One region of the Mesorhizobium sp. USDA 4132 genome, then DNA from elsewhere that is predicted to be linked to it. Evidence: predicted binding sites of a transcription regulator. Region 1 holds the regulator's gene; each other region holds the start of a gene.
The links. The regulator LexA, encoded in region 1, represses DNA repair genes until DNA is damaged. The targets are predictions, from matches to a motif close to TGTTCNNNNTGTGTTCNG.
Positions count from the first base shown of each region.

Region 2: the regulator LexA is predicted to act here: its motif matches at 1,304-1,321, upstream of ACZ9IU_RS22255 (ImuA family protein).
Region 3: the regulator LexA is predicted to act here: its motif matches at 2,130-2,147, upstream of recA (recombinase RecA).
Region 4: the regulator LexA is predicted to act here: its motif matches at 2,630-2,647, upstream of ACZ9IU_RS05420 (nucleoside triphosphate pyrophosphohydrolase family protein).

Region 1 is NZ_JBWCCP010000001.1:1,953,121-1,957,838, reverse strand. It holds gene kdsA (3-deoxy-8-phosphooctulonate synthase) at 1-347, opposite strand, end outside; gene ACZ9IU_RS10215 (VOC family protein) at 351-1,220, opposite strand; gene lexA (transcriptional repressor LexA) at 1,421-2,140, shown strand; gene ACZ9IU_RS10205 (ComEC/Rec2 family competence protein) at 2,121-4,628, opposite strand.
Region 2 is NZ_JBWCCP010000001.1:4,490,624-4,495,341, forward strand. It holds gene ACZ9IU_RS22250 (Y-family DNA polymerase) at 1-432, opposite strand, end outside; gene ACZ9IU_RS22255 (ImuA family protein) at 344-1,282, opposite strand; gene ACZ9IU_RS22260 (metallopeptidase family protein) at 1,455-1,892, shown strand; gene ACZ9IU_RS22265 (DUF1737 domain-containing protein) at 1,910-2,116, opposite strand; gene ACZ9IU_RS22270 (HpcH/HpaI aldolase/citrate lyase family protein) at 2,113-3,015, opposite strand; gene ACZ9IU_RS22275 (hypothetical protein) at 3,123-3,350, shown strand; gene leuD (3-isopropylmalate dehydratase small subunit) at 3,488-4,093, shown strand; gene ACZ9IU_RS22285 (RidA family protein) at 4,110-4,499, shown strand; gene leuB (3-isopropylmalate dehydrogenase) at 4,608-4,718, shown strand, end outside.
Region 3 is NZ_JBWCCP010000001.1:2,096,908-2,101,625, forward strand. It holds gene cckA (cell cycle histidine kinase CckA) at 1-1,960, shown strand, start outside; gene recA (recombinase RecA) at 2,207-3,295, shown strand; partial or broken gene alaS (alanine--tRNA ligase) at 3,481-4,718, shown strand, end outside.
Region 4 is NZ_JBWCCP010000001.1:1,067,669-1,072,386, reverse strand. It holds gene ACZ9IU_RS05435 (invasion associated locus B family protein) at 1-223, shown strand, start outside; gene ACZ9IU_RS05430 (YcxB family protein) at 251-739, shown strand; gene tldD (metalloprotease TldD) at 825-2,240, shown strand; gene ACZ9IU_RS05420 (nucleoside triphosphate pyrophosphohydrolase family protein) at 2,319-2,627, opposite strand; gene ACZ9IU_RS05415 (sulfite exporter TauE/SafE family protein) at 2,755-3,546, shown strand; gene ACZ9IU_RS05410 (polysaccharide deacetylase family protein) at 3,711-4,694, shown strand.

The DNA of each region.
Region 1 (4,718 bases):
ACCGTCTTTGCGACGACAGCGCATTGTTCTTCCGTATGAATGTCGGTCAGAACCGGAAAGCCGAACTCCTGCTTCAGGTCAGCGAAGATTTCCATCGACTCTTCGAGCCCGATGCCGCGCTTGCCGGAAATCGACGTGCGGTTGGCCTTGTCGTAGGAGGACTTGTAGACGAGGCCGATGCCGAGCTTGCTGCAGAGTTCCTTCAACGCGCCTGCCATCATGAAGGCGTGGTCGCGGCTTTCCATCTGGCAGGGACCGGCGATCAGCGACAGTTTTGCGTTCTGCGCGAAAACCACCTTGCCGCCTCCTTCGCCGACGGAGACGCTGGAGTTTGCGGTAACTTCCATGATCTATTCCTCGAAGCCGAACAAAACACCCTGGCCGGGCGCCGCCGAGACGAGAACACGGCCCTCCCGGCGGACGAATGCGACGTCATTAGCAGCAAGGGTGATCTCTGTCACGGCAAGATCGGCGGTTTTGAAGATGACCGCCCGGCCGCGCAGTCCTTCGGCGCCCGGGGTCGGCTGAAGCGCAAATTCCGCCTCGAGCTCCCGATCCTGCAGGATCCGGATGCGGGCATTGGCCGCGGCAAGCTGGAGCGGTGCAGCCTCCGGCGCGGCCTTGGTCAGCAGCACCTGTTCGACCAGCGGAGCGAAATCGGCAGGTGTCGGGGCCGACAGGATGATTTCGCTCAGGCCGATAACGGTATTGGCATGCCGCTCCAGCTCGCGGTCGGCAGGCAGCGGGTTGATGCGCTGGCAGGAAAACAGGAAGAACTCGGGCGCGCGGTCATCGCCGGCGAATGCCAGCCGGAAGCTCGCCTGCGTCTCGGAACCGTCGGCCAGGATCATGCCGCGGGAAAATTCCAGCACGTCGCCTGCCGAAACGCCGCGCATCTTGAAACGCGCATGATCGGCCATCGCATCGCGGGTCGCGACAACGAGAGCGGAAAAGCCCTGCCGGTTGGACGTCTTGCGGAAGGCGAGATCGCGGGCGGTGAAAACGTTGCCGCGCTTTGCCGCGACACCCGCATGGCGTCGGTTGGTAAGAGCCAGCGGCTCCAGGTAGGTCCCATCCGAGAAGAATACGCAAGCATTGGCGGTGCCGAAAGGATGAAAAGCATCCGGCGCAACTGTAAAACCGAGCTCCGTGAGCCGGGAACGCGCAGCGGTAAGTCCCGCCACCGGCAGCACGAGATGATCGATCGGTCTTGCGTTCACGCGAGGGCCCCCTGAATTGGAATCGCAAAGCTACTTTGGCAGCGGGCTGGCGCCGCGCAAGTGGTGTGACACCAGATATCTGGCACGCATCTATGAAGAAAAAATCATCATACTTCACAGAAATTTAGGGACTTGCGGAACACATATGGAACATATAGTGTCCGTTCTGGATTTGTTTCCGACTCTGAGGGTGCCAAAAGATGCTCACGCGCAAACAACAGGAATTGCTTCTGTTCATTCACGAACGCATGAAAGAATCCGGTATCCCGCCGTCATTCGACGAAATGAAGGACGCGCTCGACCTTGCGTCCAAGTCCGGAATCCATCGTCTGATCACGGCGCTCGAGGAGCGCGGCTTCATCCGCCGCCTGCCGAACCGGGCCCGCGCGCTGGAAGTCATCAAGCTCCCGGAAGCCTATTCGCCGAGCATTCAGCCGCGGCGCGGTTTTTCGCCCAGCGTCATCGAGGGCAGCCTCGGCAAACCGCAGCCGGCCGCAGCACCTCAGAAACTCGCGGCCAACGATGGCTCGTCGAACGCCACGACCGTTCCCGTCATGGGCCGCATCGCCGCCGGCGTGCCGATCTCGGCGATCCAGAACAACACGCACGACATCTCCGTGCCGGCCGAGATGCTCGGCTCCGGCGAGCATTACGCGCTGGAGGTCAAGGGCGATTCGATGATCGAGGCAGGCATTCTCGATGGCGACACCGTGATCATTCGCAACGGCACGACGGCCAATCCCGGCGACATCATCGTGGCGCTGGTGGACGATGAGGAAGCGACGCTGAAGCGTTTTCGCCGCCGCGGCGCCTCGATCGCGCTCGAAGCCGCCAACCCCGCCTACGAGACCCGCATTTTCGGGCCTGACCGGGTGAAGATCCAGGGCAAGCTCGTCGGCCTCATCCGCCGTTATCACTGATCAGCTGCCGGAGCGGTTCCGGCAACGCGTTGTCGAAACTCTGGCTTCGCCAATCGTAGTGGCGGTGCCTAGTCCAGGGCCGGTCCTCGGCCGCCATTGCGGCACGGACCTGCCAGCGTCGCATGTCGCCCGTGTCGTTCAGCGAAATCTCCAGCGCGCCGGTCTTTCTGAGCGTCGTGCCATTGATCATCAGTCCGCCGGACCGGCATCGGTCGAAGCGTGCCCGCGGGGCGATGACAAGATCGGCGGCGTCGCAGGCAGCGCCAGCATAACGGCCGTCTTCTACGGCCACGATGATGGCATTGCCCGTGCTTGCGGCGCACCAGGCCTTAGGCTCGCAGGTGAAGCGGTCGGAAGTCACCTGGCTTATTCGCAACCTCACTGTTTCGAGTTCCGCCGAGGTCAACTCGCGGCGCTTATCGTTTTTTGCGCCTGCTGGTTTGCGGTCGGGCGGCTTGTCCCTGGCCGGCGACATGTCCGGTTTGGTCGGGTCGCCGAGCAGAAGCGCCCTCTTCCACTGGTCGTAGATGAAATCAGGCGGGCGGGTGCGGTTGGTGGAAACCCGTTCCCCGTTTACGAGCGCCACCATTGTCCCGTCTTCCGAGACCAATATATCCGCCAGAGGCGTCGATCGCTCATGCCAGGAAAGCAGCAGAGCGGTCACCATCAGCGGCGGACCGATCAGCCTTAGCTTCGTCCTGAGCAGGGTCAGCAGCAGGAAGCCTGCCGTTGAGACCGTCAGGAACCATGGATGCTGGCGGCCTATCCCGACATCGCCACCCCAGGCAGCCACGTGCCCGGCAATGGCGATCACCGCTTCCAGGCCAAGGCCCATGAGCTTCATGAAGGGAGCGTCGAGGCCGAAGGGCATCAGCAGCATGCCGACCAGACCGGCCGGCATCACCACGAAGGAGATGATCGGCATGGCTGCGAGGTTTGCGGCGAGGCCATAGGTGGCGATGCGATGAAAATGCTCGACCGAAAACATCGCGGTCGAAACGCCGCCGATCAGCGAGGTGACGAAGACGCCGGCTGCGAAATTCCACGATGCCAGGATCGGCATCACCATGCGGTGACGGAACGGCAGAGGCTGAGGATCGCGGCCCTCGGCCCTCTGTTTCCAGAGCGCGTAACCGGCGACCAGGGCAACGGTGGCGGCAAACGACATCTGGAAGCTCGGCCCGAGCATTTCCGAGGGCGACATGGCGATGATGACGAGCGCGGACAGCGCCACATTGTGCAGGCTGATCGACGGTCGGTCGAAGAGGACGGCAACCAGCATGATTGCCATCATGATGTAGGCCCGCTCGGCCGAAACGCCGAAACCGGAGATCAGGTAATAGGCGGTGACCATTATCAGAGCGCCGAGTGCGGCGATCTTCTTCACCGGATAGGCGTGGCCGAAGCCCATAAAGACCGCGAGCACGGTCCGCACGCCGACGAAGAAGATACCGGCGGCGAGCGCCATGTTCAGTCCGGAAATGGCGACGATATGGGCTAATCCCGAAAGCCGTAAAGCTTCGGTCGTTCCCTTGGAGATCGCCCGGCGTTCGTCCGTCACGATTGCCGCGGCAAAGGCGCCGGAATCTCCCGGCACGGTCTCGCGGATACGGGTGGCGATTGCGCTGCGGAGATCGAAAAGCCGGCTTTCGATGTCGGCAATCCAGCTCCGGGTCGACGGACCGGCAGCCTGTTTTTTCGGCGCTCCATAGAAAAATCCGACCGCGCCGATGCCGTCGAAATAGGAGGAGAAGGCAAAGTCGTTGAGGCCAGGCAGTGCAGGTCCGGAGGGTGGTGAAAGGCGCGCGCGGCCGCTGATCGTCTCGCCGATCTGGGCGGGCTCATGTCGAGACCTTGCAAGCAGCGATACACGCTCCGGCGGGCGCCTGACTTCCGGATTGGATGTCCGGTCGATAAGGACGACATAGCGCCAACGGCCCTGGGCATCGATCTCCCTGCGCTCGACCACGCCGGCAAGTTCGGTTGTCACCGGCGTATCGAGAACGACGGTGGACCGCCGCCACGTCTCGAACTGTGCCAGCATCATGCCGCCCAGAAAGAGCGCGACACCGAGCGGCAAGAGATGGATCGTGCCGGAGCGGTGGCGCGAGACGATGACGAAGATCGTACATACGCAAAAAACGAGGAAAAACGGCCAGAACGCAGGGTTATGGGGCAGTGCGAACCAGCAGACGGCCCCTGCCCCGACGACGACCGGCAGGAAAAGGAAGCCATGGCCATAGACCGTCTCCTCTTCCAGCATGACCGGGAGACGGCGTAGCAACCGATCGAGGCGCCGGCTCGCGGAGCGGCGAAAGCCCTCGTCCAGCGTATGGACCGGCGGGCGGCGCTCGATCGCGGGGAAAAGCTCGGCCAGATTTCGGAGCTTGCCCGAGTCGGGAGCGCTTGTGTTTATGCGGGGGTCCGGCGGCCGGGATATCAGTTTCCCTGCCTTGGCATGCGTCGGAAATGCATTTTCCTCCGGCATGAAACGCTCTGTCCGCCCCACCGCCAGACATGCGGCAATACAACCTGCGCGCTTATTCTTCGGTCGTCAACTGGCGGTTAAATATCGGGA
Region 2 (4,718 bases), 2.5 Mb from region 1:
TTTGACATCGAATCCCATCTGCAAAAGCCGGCCAAGGATGTCCTTGAGCAGAGCCTCCTCGCCACCGAAGAGGTGGGTGCAGCCGGTTATGTCGAGAAACAGACCTTCGCGGCCGTCCAGCGCCACCAGCGGTGTATAACGGTCGCACCAATCGGCGATCGCCTCAAGAAGGCCCTGGTCCGCCGCGCCATCCTCGTCCACCACGTCGATCTTCGGGAACATGGCGCGCGCTTCCGCCAACCCCTGCCCACGCTTCAGCCCGAGACGTTCGGAAACCTCGTCGAGCGCTGTGAGCCGCATGGCGTTTTCGCGCCGGCCGGCACAGAGAATCGGCGGATGATGTTCAGGACGCCCTTTCGAACGCCACGACAGCCCCCAGAGCCGGCGCGCGATCCTGTCGGTCGGCAGATGCGGGAAGACGAGCGCCAGGATGCGCTGGCGGGTTGCGGAAAGAGAAAGCCTCTCCTGCCTCTCGGCCGAGGGAAAATTGACGGTCATGGGGATTCCACTCCAGAAGTAGGGATAGCGGAGCCGGGATGCGGCTCTTCTCCAGGGTCAGCCTGAAAACGGGATGACCGATGCTGCCGCCAAGCTCGGATCCCTCCGGAAGATGCCGGCGAGCCGCCGGCGCCGGTTCGACAAGGAAGCGGAACGAGGCGCTGCTTGCCTCCTCCTCTCCCGCATGCCGCAACAGAAAGAGCGGCCGTCCCGCCGCCTTTGCCCTCAGACCCAGCCTGCGGCTTTCGGTGAGACCGAAATGCCTGGGGTTGCCCCGGATTTCGAGAATGATGGCGACAACAGCCCCGCTGGCCACCGCAGTCTCCGCAAGCCACAGGGCATCGTCCAGCTTGCGCGGAGAGGCGTAAAGAACATCCCGCTGGCTCAATCCGAACTGTTTGAGGCCGACGGAATAGGGAATTCCGGCCTCCTGCGCGGACACGACATCGCCGATCCACAGAACCGGCGCGTCGCCTGGTTGTCTCGCTTTCAGGTGAGAGGCCAGCGAGAGAGCAAAGCCGCTTGCTGCTCCGGCATCTCCCATCAGCAGCGAGCGGATTTCCGTGATGCCGTCGAGCGGCAGGCCACCTTCCAACGCGGTATCCATCGGCGGTATGCCGAATGGCAGACGCGGTTGATTATTCCTGGTTTTCTGGCCTTCCGGATCAGCGGCCAAGTCCGCCTGTTCCGCCGCGGCAAGTGCCGGGAGGGATTTCCCTTCCAATCTGGCGATCTGTTCGCGCAGGGCAAAAAGCGTCTCCTGCGCCGTGGCGTGCTCGGCCATGGCGTCAGCTCCATTCGTACATGTTCTCTTTATGTTCTTATGGATTCCAGAACTGGCCGAAAGAGTCAACAGCCAAATCCTGGGAATCTTTTCCTCGGATCCTAGGCCAATGATTCTTCACTCGAAAAATATCGCGGGAGGTACTATATGGGCCTGATCAGAAGGAGAGCCTATGGCCCGCATCGACCAGACCGACGATTGGCAGGATCGCCACGCACCGACGATCAGCACGTTCGAGTCGCTGGCAATCGAGGCCTATGGTCATTTACCGGAGGAATTCCGGGCTCTCACCGTCAACCTGACGATCGAGATCGAGGATTTTCCGGACGACGACGTTTTCGAGGATATGGCACTCGAGACGCCTTTCGACCTGCTCGGCCTTTTCGAAGGCCGCGGCATTTCCGAGCGGTTCAACATGGAAACCGGTGAATTGCCGAACCGCATCCGGCTTTATCGCCGGCCGATCCTGGATTACTGGGCGGAAAACGAGGAAACCCTGGGCGATATCATCACCCACGTGCTGATCCACGAGATCGGCCACCATTTCGGCCTCAGCGACGACGACATGGAGCGTATCGAGGCCAGCGCCGACGAAGCTGCTCAGCGCTGATCCTCTCTGACTGGAGCTTATTGCTCGCCGAGCTTCATCTCGGGATCGTATTCCTTGCCGTGAACGGTTTTGGTCACCGCCTGGCCGCACTGCATTTCGCCGGTCGTGGCGTTGAAAGCGTAGGTCGGCGAACCGGAAAGTTCCCAGCCCTTGTTCAGCGCAGCCGTCACCTTGTGGCAGAAGGAGGAATCGTCGGGACCGCTGAGGAAGCGATAAAGTTTCATGGCGTTTTCTTTCGTTCGGCGATGATGCGTGCCCTGGCGGCAAGCTTTTCAGCCTCCACCAGGTGCAGCCGCTCGACCATCTTGCCGTTGAGGTTGATGACGTTGAGATGTTGCGCGTCCGGTCCCGCGAAGGCGGCAATCACCGCTTCCGCCTCTTTCACGGCCTGGGAATCCGGTCCGAAATGCCGGTTGGCAGGTTCGATCTGGGACGGATGGATCAGCATCTTGCCGGAAAAGCCCATGGCGCGTCCCTGGGCGCATTCCGCCTCAAAGGCTTCTGCATCCTTGAAGTCGTTGAAGACGCTGTCGATCACATCTATCCCATGGGCGCGGCCGGCAAGCACGATCTGCATCAGCCAGGGCACCAGATAGGCCCGGCCGGGCTGCGGCAGCACGCCCGTCTCCTTGCGCAGGTCGTTGAGGCCGACCACGAAACACTGGAGCCGCTCGTCGACAGGGGCAATTGCCGGCGCATTCAGGACGCCCTTCGGCGTTTCGATCATCGCCCAGATGGCAAGATCGTCCGGAGCCCCGGCCTCGGACAGGATATCCGCTACCGCCTGGACCTGCGACATGTGCTCGACCTTCGGGATCAGCACAACGTCGGGAGAGACCTCGGTCACCAGGTCCATATCCGCCTTGCCGAATTCGGTTTCGAGCGGGTTGATGCGGATGACCGTTTCCCTGCCCCGGAGCGGATTTTCCTTAAACAACCGGCGCAGGTTGTCGCGGGCCTCCGCCTTCTTTTCCGGCGCGACGGAATCTTCCAGATCGAAGATCGCCGCATCGCAATCGAGGCCATGCACCTTTTCCAATGCCCTCGCATTGCCAGCCGGCACGCTCAGGATCGAGCGGCGAATATGAAAGGAGGCGGATTTGATATCAGTCAAGGCGATCATCCGCGCTTTGTGCCAATCTTTTTGGTCTGCGGCAATACTGCATGCCCAAAGCCCCTTGCAAGACAGGGCGGAAGGCTCCACATTCCTTGATGAGAAAGGTATATACCATGCAAAACATTCGCGTATTCTTCGTCATCATATCGGCCATTGCCGTGCTCGCCATGGCAGCACTTCTGACGGCTTCGCTGACCGTCGCCTTTGCCGGCATTCTCGCAGTTCTGTCCATCGGGCGTGCGCTTTCGGCGCGGCTGAAGCCGATTCCGGTACGGGCCAAGGCGAGCAAGCGCGAGATGCGCGTCTGGAACGACGGCCGCGGCACGATCATCGACCTCTGATCGCGCCGAAGCGGTAAAGAGACGAATGCGCCGGTTTCCGGCGCGTGGGCGTACCGGTTCACGCCAAACAGCCCTTCAAATCCGCGTCAATATGCTTTATGGCAGCTTCCGCAGATAAGTCCACGTGGAGGCAGATCATGGAAAAGTTCACCAAGCTCACAGGCGTTGCAGCGCCGCTGCCGGTCGTCAATATCGACACGGACATGATCATTCCGAAGGATTATCTCAAGACGATCAAGCGCACCGGCCTCGGCAAGGGCCTGTTCGCGGAAGCCCGTTACAATGACGACGGCTCGATCAACCCGGATTTCGTACTGAACAAGCCCGCCTATCAGAACGCCAAGATCTTGGTCGCCGGCGACAATTTCGGCTGCGGTTCCTCGCGCGAACACGCGCCGTGGGCGCTTCTCGATTTCGGCATCCGCTGCGTCATCTCGACGAGCTTCGCCGACATTTTCTACAATAACTGTTTCAAGAACGGCATCCTGCCGATCGTCGTTTCCCCGGAAGATCTTGAAAAGCTGATGGATGATGCCGAGCGCGGCTCGAACGCCATCCTTTCGATCGACCTGGAAGCCCAGGAAATCACCGGCCCGGATGGCGGCTCCATCCGTTTCGACATCGATCCCGGCCGCCGCCATATCATGCTCGAAGGCCTCGACGACATTGCCTCGACGCTGAAGAGCGATGCGGCGATCAGCACGTTCGAAAACAACAACCGAGCCGCTCGCCCCTGGCTCTGATTTCCGGAGCATCCTGATGGTCAAGCGGATTTCCTCCGGATCGCCCTTCGAAGCGCGGATCGGCTATTCGCGCGCCGTCGTCGACCGCGACATGGTCTATGTCTCCGGCACCACCGGCTACGACTATGGTCGGATGGAAATGCCCGAAGACGCCGCCGCCCAGGCCCGCAATACGCTCGGCACGATCGAGAAGGCATTGAAAGAGGCCGGCAGCAGCCTTCAGGACGTCGTCCGGGTGCGCTATTACCTCACCGATATGGCCGATTACGACGCCATCGTTCAGGTACTTGGCGAGACCTTCTCCGAGATCCGGCCAGCGGCCACGATGGTCGTCTGCGGGCTCACCATGCCCGAAATGAAGATCGAGATCGAAGTGACTGCCCGCATCGGCGCCGGCAGCCCTTAAAACCTTTCCAGCCTCGTCGCTCTAGCAGGCTCGGACGAGGTTATGCCAGGCGCGGAATTCCGCGCGGGAGGACGCGAGCCTGCAAAACCCGCAAGGATACCAAACGATATGGCAAAGAACCTCTTCCTCCTTCCCGGCGACGGCATCGGCCCCGAGGCCATGGGCGAAGTCCGCAAGATCATCGCCCATATGAACAGCGCCATGAAGGCCGATTTCGTC
Region 3 (4,718 bases), 140 kb from region 1:
ACTGCAGAACGCGATCGACTATCTCGATCACGCACCCGCCGGTTTCTTCTCCGCCGGCAAGAAGGGTGAGATCTTCTATCTGAACGCCACGCTTGCCGAATGGCTCGGCATCGACCTGACCAAGTTCGTGCCGCGCTCGGTGACGATTGCCGATCTGGTGGCCGGCGAAGGCATGGCGCTGATCCAGTCAGTGCAGGCCGCACCCGGGCTGAAGCGCACCGAAACGCTCGACCTCGATCTGCGCCGTGCCAACGGCCAGAGCCTGCCCGTGCGGCTGGTGCACAATGTCAGCGCCACCCGCGACGGCGCACCGGGCGAAAGCCGCACCATCGTGCTGGCGCGACCGAAGGGCGGCGAGGGCGACCAGTCCGCCTCCGCGATGCGTTTCACGCGCTTCTTCAACAATACGCCGATGGCGATCGCCTCCGTCGATGGCGAAGGCCGGATCCTGCGCATCAATGCGCCGTTCCTCAAACTGTTTGCCGGCGTCGTTTCCCGCGACGACGTGGATGCCGGTATCGAACTCGACCGCATCGTGCACGACAATTCCCGCCAGCATCTGATGCATGCGATTGCCGCCGCCAAGGACGGCCAGGGCGATATAGCGCCGATCGATTCGCGCCATCCCGGCGACGAGAACCGCTATGTGCGCTTTTATGTGAACGCCGTGATCGACGAGAGCGACGAGGCGCCGGAAGAGGCCGCGATCGTCTATGCCGTCGAGACGACCGAGCAGAAGGCGCTCGAAACCCAGATGGCCCAGACCCAGAAGCTCAATGCCGTCGGCACGCTGGCGGGCGGCATCGCCCACGACTTCAACAACGTCCTGACCGCGATTCTTCTGTCCTCCGACCACCTCCTCCTGCAGGCGCGCCCATCCGACGCGAGCTTTGCCGACCTGATGGAGATCAAGCGCAACGCCAACCGTGCCGCCGTGCTGGTGCGCCAGCTGCTCGCCTTTTCGCGCAAGCAGACCATGCGTCCGGCGGTGCTGAACCTCACCGACGTGGTCGGCGACCTGCGCATGCTGGTCGACCGGCTGATTTCCGGTACCAATGTGAAGCTCGAAGTGGACTACGGCCGCGATCTCTGGCCGGTGCGCACCGACCTGTCGCAATTCGAGCAGGTGCTGATCAACCTCTGCGTCAATGCGCGCGACGCCATGCCCCAGGGCGGCACGATCCTGATCAAGACCCGCAATGTATCCGCCGAGGATGCGGGCGGTTTCAACCAGGCGGATCTGCCAGCCGAAGACTTCGTGATGGTCGAGGTTTCCGACACCGGCACGGGCATCTCGCCCGAAATCATGGACAAGATCTTCGAACCGTTTTTTACCACCAAGGAAGTCGGCAAGGGGACCGGCCTCGGCCTCTCGATGGTCTATGGCATCGTCAAACAGTCCGGCGGCTATATCTATCCCGAATCGGAAGTCGGACGCGGCACGAGTTTCCGCATGTTCCTCCCACGCCACATTCCCGAAACGCCCGTCGTCGTCCAGGACGCTACCGCAACCAGTACGCAGGCGCCGCCAGCCGCTCTCGCGCCTGTCGTGTCGACGCCTGCTTCCGACGATCTCGACCTCACCGGAAAGTCGGCGGTGGTCCTGCTCGTCGAGGACGAGGAGGCCGTCCGCCGAGGCGGCAAGCGCATGCTGGAAACCCGCGGCTACACCGTGCACGAAGCGGGTTCCGGCACCGAGGCGCTCGACATCATGGAAGAGCTCCAGGGCCAGGTGGATATCGTCGTCTCCGACGTCGTCATGCCTGAAATGGACGGGCCGACGCTTTTGACGGAACTGCGCAAGACCTATCCGGACATGAAGTTCATCTTCGTTTCCGGTTATGCGGAGGATGCGTTTGCCCGCAACCTGCCGGCCGACGCGAAATTCGGCTTCCTGCCAAAGCCCTTCTCGCTGAAGCAGCTTGCCGTCGCGGTCCGGGAAATGCTCGATTCGGAGTGAGAATCGGATCGTCCCTCATAAATTTCAAACGCCGCGATTCCCTCGTCAAATTGCGGCGCAGCCTTGATTTCAAACGGGAATTTTCCACACCCACAGCGGGCGTGAACATCATGAGAACGAAATCGAAATATCTATTTTGACTCAATCTCTTGAGCGACCCTTGTCAAATGAGAACAAAATAGGTACATCACCTTTATCGGCTGCTTCATTGCGTGCGCGGCGGCAATAACCTAAAGGTGGGACCAGATGGCACAGAATAGTTTGCGGCTCGTAGAGGATAAAGGCGTGGACAAGAGTAAGGCGCTGGAAGCGGCATTGTCGCAGATCGAACGATCCTTCGGTAAGGGATCGATCATGAAGCTCGGTGCAAACGAGAGCATTGTCGAGATCGAGACGGTTTCCACCGGCTCTCTCAGCCTCGATATCGCGCTTGGCATTGGCGGCCTGCCGAAGGGCCGCATCGTTGAAATCTACGGTCCGGAAAGCTCCGGCAAGACGACGCTTGCGTTGCAGACGATTGCCGAAGCCCAGAAGAAGGGCGGCATCTGCGCCTTCGTCGACGCCGAACACGCGCTCGACCCGGTCTATGCCCGCAAGCTTGGCGTCGATCTGCAGAACCTTCTGATCTCGCAGCCGGATACTGGCGAGCAGGCACTTGAAATCACCGACACGCTGGTCCGTTCCGGTGCCGTCGATGTCCTCGTTATCGACTCGGTTGCGGCTCTGACGCCACGTGCCGAAATCGAGGGCGAGATGGGCGACAGCCTGCCGGGCCTTCAGGCACGCCTGATGAGCCAGGCGCTGCGCAAGCTCACCGCTTCGATCTCCAAGTCGAATACGATGGTGATCTTCATCAACCAGATCCGCATGAAGATCGGCGTGATGTTCGGTTCCCCGGAAACCACCACCGGCGGCAATGCACTGAAATTCTACGCCTCTGTTCGTCTCGACATCCGCCGCATCGGCCAGGTCAAGGAACGCGAGGAAGTGGTCGGCAACCAGACCCGCGTCAAGGTCGTCAAGAACAAGATGGCGCCTCCCTTCAAGCAGGTCGAATTCGACATCATGTATGGCGAAGGCGTTTCCAAGACCGGCGAACTGGTGGATCTCGGCGTCAAGGCCGGCATCGTCGAGAAGTCAGGTGCCTGGTTCTCCTATAACAGCCAGCGCCTCGGCCAGGGCCGCGAGAACGCCAAGACCTTCCTGCGTGACAATCCGGAACTCGCCCGCGAGATCGAGACGTCGCTCCGCCAGAATGCCGGCCTTATTGCCGACCGCTTCCTGCAGAACGGCGGTCCCGACGCTGACGACGGCGACGCGGCCGCGGATATGTAAAGCGGTTCCGCCGCACTCGGAGATTTCTCCGGCGGATTATTTTGAACCGGCCGCGCATGGAAAGATGCGCGGCCGGTTTCTCGTTCGGTGAGGCGGCGGGGCGGCTGGACAGTTGGGGGTGTGGGCGATACAAGCCTCTGGTTTTCGAATAATAGGACCGCATCCGGCGGTAAAAAGGGCGTAGCATGAGCGGCGTGAATGAAATCCGGTCGACCTTCCTCGACTATTTCCGAAAGAACGGACACGAGGTCGTGTCCTCCAGTCCGCTGGTGCCGCGCAACGATCCGACACTGATGTTCACCAATGCCGGCATGGTTCAGTTCAAGAACGTGTTTACTGGTCTTGAGAAACGCCCCTATTCGACCGCGGCGACCGCCCAGAAATGCGTTCGTGCCGGCGGCAAGCATAACGACCTCGATAATGTCGGTTACACCGCCCGTCACCATACCTTCTTCGAAATGCTCGGCAATTTCTCCTTCGGCGACTATTTCAAGGCGAATGCCATCGAGCTTGCCTGGAACCTGATCACCAAGGAATTCGGCCTCGACGCCAAGCGGCTCCTGGTGACCGTCTACCACACCGATGATGAGGCTTTCGGCCTCTGGAAGAAGATCGCCGGTCTTTCGGACGACAAGATCATCCGCATTCCGACCAGCGACAATTTCTGGGCGATGGGCGATACCGGTCCTTGCGGCCCGTGCTCGGAAATCTTCTATGATCATGGCGACCATATCTGGGGCGGCCCTCCCGGTTCGCCGGAAGAGGATGGCGACCGGTTCATCGAGATCTGGAACCTCGTCTTCATGCAGTACGAGCAGGTGACGAAGGAAGAGCGGATCGACCTGCCGCGCCCGTCGATCGACAACCGGCATGGGCCTGGAGCGCGTTGCGGCCGTCCTGCAAGGCCGGCACGACAATTACGACATCGACCTGTTCCGGGCGCTGATCTCGGCCTCGGAAGAGGCGACCGGCGTCAAGGCGGAAGGCGAACATCGCGGCAGCCACCGCGTCATCGCCGACCATCTACGCTCCTCCGCATTTCTGATCGCGGACGGCGTGCTGCCCTCGAACGAAGGCCGCGGTTACGTGCTCCGCCGCATCATGCGCCGCGCCATGCGCCACGCGCAGCTGCTCGGTGCTCGCGATCCGCTGCTCTGGAAGCTGCTGCCGGCGCTCATCCAGCAGATGGGCCGCGCCTATCCGGAACTGGTCCGTGCCGAATCGCTGATTTCCGAAACGCTGAAGCTCGAGGAAAACCGTTTTCGCAAGACACTGGAGCGCGGCCTTTCGCTGCTGTCGGATGCGACGAACACGCTTCACAAGGGCGACATGCTCGATGGCGAGACCGCCTTCAAGCTCTACGACACCTACGGTTTTCCGCTCGACCTGACGCAGGACGCTTTGCGCGCCCGCGAAATCGGCG
Region 4 (4,718 bases), 890 kb from region 1:
CATGGAACTCTATGTCGACAACAACAATATTGGCCGCGCCTATTTCACCCGCTGCTTCTCCGAGGGCTGCTATGTGGAAGTGGAGATCGACGAGGAACTGATGCGCATCCTGCGGGCCGGCAAGGCTGCCGTCTTTGCACTGCGCGAATCCGCCGATCAGGACCGGGTGGGCATTCCGATCGAGCTGACCGGCTTCGGCGAAGGTTACGACGCACTTCCGTGATCACGTCATAATAAGAAACGGTCGTTCATGGAGTTTCGCGGCAGCCATACCTTTCCCATTCGCTTCGACGACGAGGTCGTGCGCGATGCGGTGCGCGTGTTCGTCATAGAGCGCACGATGCGCGAGCAGAAGGGGAAGTGGGCTGCGGCGGGGCTTGTGGTCGTCGCCGGCGTCGTGCTCCTGTTCCAGGGCAACTTCACCCTCGCGCTGCTGGCGTTCCTCGTCGCCTGTTTCCCGGCGATTTTCAGCGCCGTGGTCTGGCGCGCGCATTCCGCCAGCGCCTTTGGCCGCTACAGGCGCATGACCGATCGCAGCGCCGAAGTGACCATCGACCCGGAAGGGTTCGGCATCGCCTCCAACCTCGGCGACGGCCGGCTCAACTGGCCCAATGTCACCGAGATCTGGGAAAGGCCGCTTTCGTTCATGCTGTTCAGCGGCACATCGGCCTTCAATATCCTGCCGCGAAAGGCCATGCCGCAGGAGGTGCAGGCCTTCCTCAGCGCAAAAGCCATCTGAAGACAGGCTTGCTTCGGTCCCTCCCCGGACCTACATCGGTTGGAACAGAGCGCGTCTTCCAGTGGCAGCGCAGAAGGAGCATCCCATGAATACCGACCTTCTCAACCTTTTCGACTGCGACGAGACAAAGCTGCGCTCGATCCTCTCCGAGGCGCTTACCGGCGCCGATGACGGCGAGCTTTTCGTGGAACATGCCCAGGCGGAATCGCTGACCTTCGACAATGGTCGCCTGAAGGGCGGTTCGTTCAACACAGACCAGGGTTTTGGCCTGCGCTCGGTCGCCGGCGAAGCGGTCGGTTACGCGCATGCGGGCGAGCTTTCCGCCGCAGCGCTGTCCCGTGCCTCGGATGCGGTGCGGGCAGTGACCTCCGGTTATTCCGGCTCCTACGCGGCCGCCCCACAGCGCACCAACAAGAAATATTACGGCGACGAGAACCCGATCGGCAGCCCCAGTTTCGAAGAGAAGGTCAAGCTGCTCACCGAGATCGACGCGTACCTACGCTCCAAGGACGACAAGGTGCGGCAGGTGACGGCGACCGTTTCGGCAAGCTGGCAGGTGGTCGACATCCTGCGCGCCGATGGCCACCGGGTACACGACATCCGCCCGATGACCCGCATCAACATTTCCGTCGTCGTCGGTGACGGCGACCGGCAAGAATCGGGTTCGTTCGGCACCGGCGGCCGCATCGGCTTCGGCGATTTCGTCACGGAAGGCAATTGGCAGACCGGCGCCGACGAGGCGCTGCGCCAGGCGCTCGTCAACCTCACCGCCATCGACGCGCCGGCCGGCACGATGGACGTCGTGCTCGGCTCCGGCTGGCCGGGCGTGATGCTGCACGAGGCGGTCGGCCACGGGCTGGAAGGCGATTTCAACCGCAAGAAGACCTCGGCCTTTGCCGGTCTTTTGGGGGAAATGGTCGCGGCGCCAGGCGTCACCGTCGTCGACGACGGCACGATCGACAACCGCCGCGGCTCGATCACCATAGACGACGAAGGCACGCCATCGGCCTACAACGTGCTGATCGAAAACGGCAAGCTGGTCGGTTACATGCAGGATCGCCAGAACGCCCGGCTGATGGGCGTCAGCCCGACCGGCAATGGCCGCCGGCAGGGTTATGCCTATACGCCGATGCCGCGGATGACCAATACCTACATGCTCGGCGGCGACAAATCGCCCGAAGAAATCATCGCCTCGGTGAAGAAGGGCATCTACGCCGTCTCCTTCGGCGGCGGCCAGGTGGACATCACCTCCGGCAAGTTCGTGTTCGGCTGCACCGAGGCCTACATGATCGAGGACGGTAAAATCGGCCCGGCCATCAAGGGAGCCATGCTGATCGGCAACGGCCCGGATGCGATGCGCCGCGTCTCGATGGTCGGCAACGACATGAAACTCGACACCGGCATCGGCAATTGCGGCAAGGGCGGCCAATGGGTCCCCGTCGGCGTCGGCCAGCCGCATCTGCGGATGGACCAGGTGACGGTGGGTGGGACGAAGGCGTAAGGCGGAGCAATTTGCCTGGCGATAGAAACGCTGAGGTTTCTATCGCCAAATCCCAATGCCGGCGTATGAGCCTCAAACTCACCCCTCATCCGGCCTGAACAGCCATTTCCGCTCGATCGCCGATACAAGATCGATCCGGTTGTTGTGGGCAAACAGCAGGACGTGGCCGAGAAGATCGGCCGTCTCGTCGGCAAGGTCGCGGCTGAGATCCGCGTCGCTCCTGCCCTTTTTCCGTCCGCGGCCGGTGGCGCGGTTCCAGGCCTGGGTCAGCTCGCCCATCTCCTCCTGCAGCTTCAGGAGAAACCAGTCGGGATCGCGGATCATTCCGTGGGTTTCGGCATAAGTTGCGGATGCGGCCTCGAATTGTTCGGTAAGTTTGCCCAGCATAACGTTCTCCTTTTGTATCCACAGGAGAATGCCGATTCCAGCGCCGTGTCCAGAGGGTTTGCTTGACACCCTCACCCAAATCCCGGCAGGTGCGGGCCATCCGATCTCATCCGCATCACGGCATTCCATGGACTCCGCCAATCCGATTTCTGCCTTGCTGGACGCATGGGTTCCGGGCCACGGGGCGGCGCAGCTCGTCTTTCTTTTCCTCTCGGCGCTGATCGCCGGGCTGGCGCGCGGGTTTTCCGGGTTCGGGGGAGCGCTGATCTTCGTTCCGCTTGCAGGTGCTGCCGTCGGCCCGAAGAGCGCCCCGGCCCTGCTGCTCGTCATCGACGGGGTGACGACGCTCGGCATGCTGCCGGATGGCTGGAGGCGGGCGAACCGGCGAGAAGTGGGCACGATGCTGATCGGTACGCTGGTCGGCGTGCCGGCGGGTACGACGCTGCTGGCCCTGATCGATCCGACGGCGTTGCGCTGGCTGATTTCGGTCGTCGTGCTCTGCCTGCTGATCTTCCTGATTTCCGGCTGGCGTTACCACGGCAAGCCGAAGACGCCGCTGACCATCGGCGTCGGAGCGCTGGCCGGCCTGTTCGGCGGTGCGGCGCAGCTTTCCGGCCCTCCGGTCGTCGCCTACTGGCTCGGCGGCGCCATTCCGCCGCTTACCGTGCGCGCCAATCTCATCCTTTATTTCGCGCTTTCGACGGTGATCTCGGCCACCGCCTATATCATCGGGCACCTTTTGACGCTCGACGTCCTTGCCCTCGCACTGATCGCCGGCCCGGGTTACGGCCTCGGGGTGACCGCCGGTTCGAAACTGTTCGGATTTGCCTCCGAAGGCACCTTTCGGCGCATCTGCTTTCTGCTGATCGCCATGGCGGCGATCGTCAGCCTGCCGCTTTTCGATGCGCTGCGGCCCTGAGCAGGATTCAGCACGGATTATTCAGCAAGACTTAACCCGTCCAAGAGTAGGGTCGGCCTCACCGAAGTAACGTGGGCGTGATCGCGGTGGGGAACACGAAGGAGAGATTTCAGGCGCTTTGGCGCCGGGATGTCAAACGCCGGCTTGTCGCCGGTGGCCTCGACATGGCGGCCGCACTTGCGCGTGCCGGAATGATGCCCAATGCCCGCGGCCATGGCGCCGTCTTCACGCTCCATCACGTGCGGCCGAAACAGAGCCGTCCGCTGAAACCGAGCGGCCATCTCGAAGTGACGCCGGATTTCCTCGGCGAAGCGATCGAACGGCTTTCGGCGGAGGGTTACGAGTTCATCCCCTTGAGCGATGTGCCCACACGGCTTGCCGCGCCGACCAAGCAGCCGTTCGCCGCCTTCACGCTCGATGACGGCTACCGAAACAACGCCGAATACGCCCTGCCCGTTTTTGCCCGCTACGGCGTGCCGTTCACCATTTTCGTCACCCGCGGATTTGCCGAGCGGACCCATTCGCTCTGGTGGGAGACGGTTGCCGAACTGCTCGGACGCGAACGCGAGGTGACGTTCGACTTCGGCGGCGGGTCCGAGGTCCTCGACCTCACCTCCGAGGCCCGAAAATTCGATGCCTTCGACCGGTTCTCCAGCTATGTCCTCGAAGTCGAGGAATCGACCGCCGTCTCGCGGATCGATGCGCTGGCGAGAAAACACGGCATCGACCCGCTGAAGATCACTGCCGATCTCACCATGAATGCCGAGGAACTGCGCTCGGTCGCCACCCATCCGCTGGCTTCACTCGGTGCCCATACAACAAGCCACCGGGCCGTCGCCCGGCTTTCGGCGGAAGACGCCCGTGCGGAGATGAAGCAGTCAGCCGACTGGATCGAGGCTTTGACCGGCGAACGGCCGCAAACGATCGCCTATCCCTATGGCAGCCGCGCCGCGGTTTCCGAGCGCGACTATGCGATTGCCAAGGAACTCGGCTTTTCGGTCGCGGTCACGACCCAGCCGGGCACGCTCTGCGCCAAATATGTCAACAGGCTCACCGGCCTGCCGCGCATCTCGCTCAACGGCTATTACCAGCAGCCGCGCTACGTCTCGGCCCTCGCCTCAGGCATCCCGTTCGCGATCGGGCGGTGAGAGCATGGCGAAGTCCTTTGAATT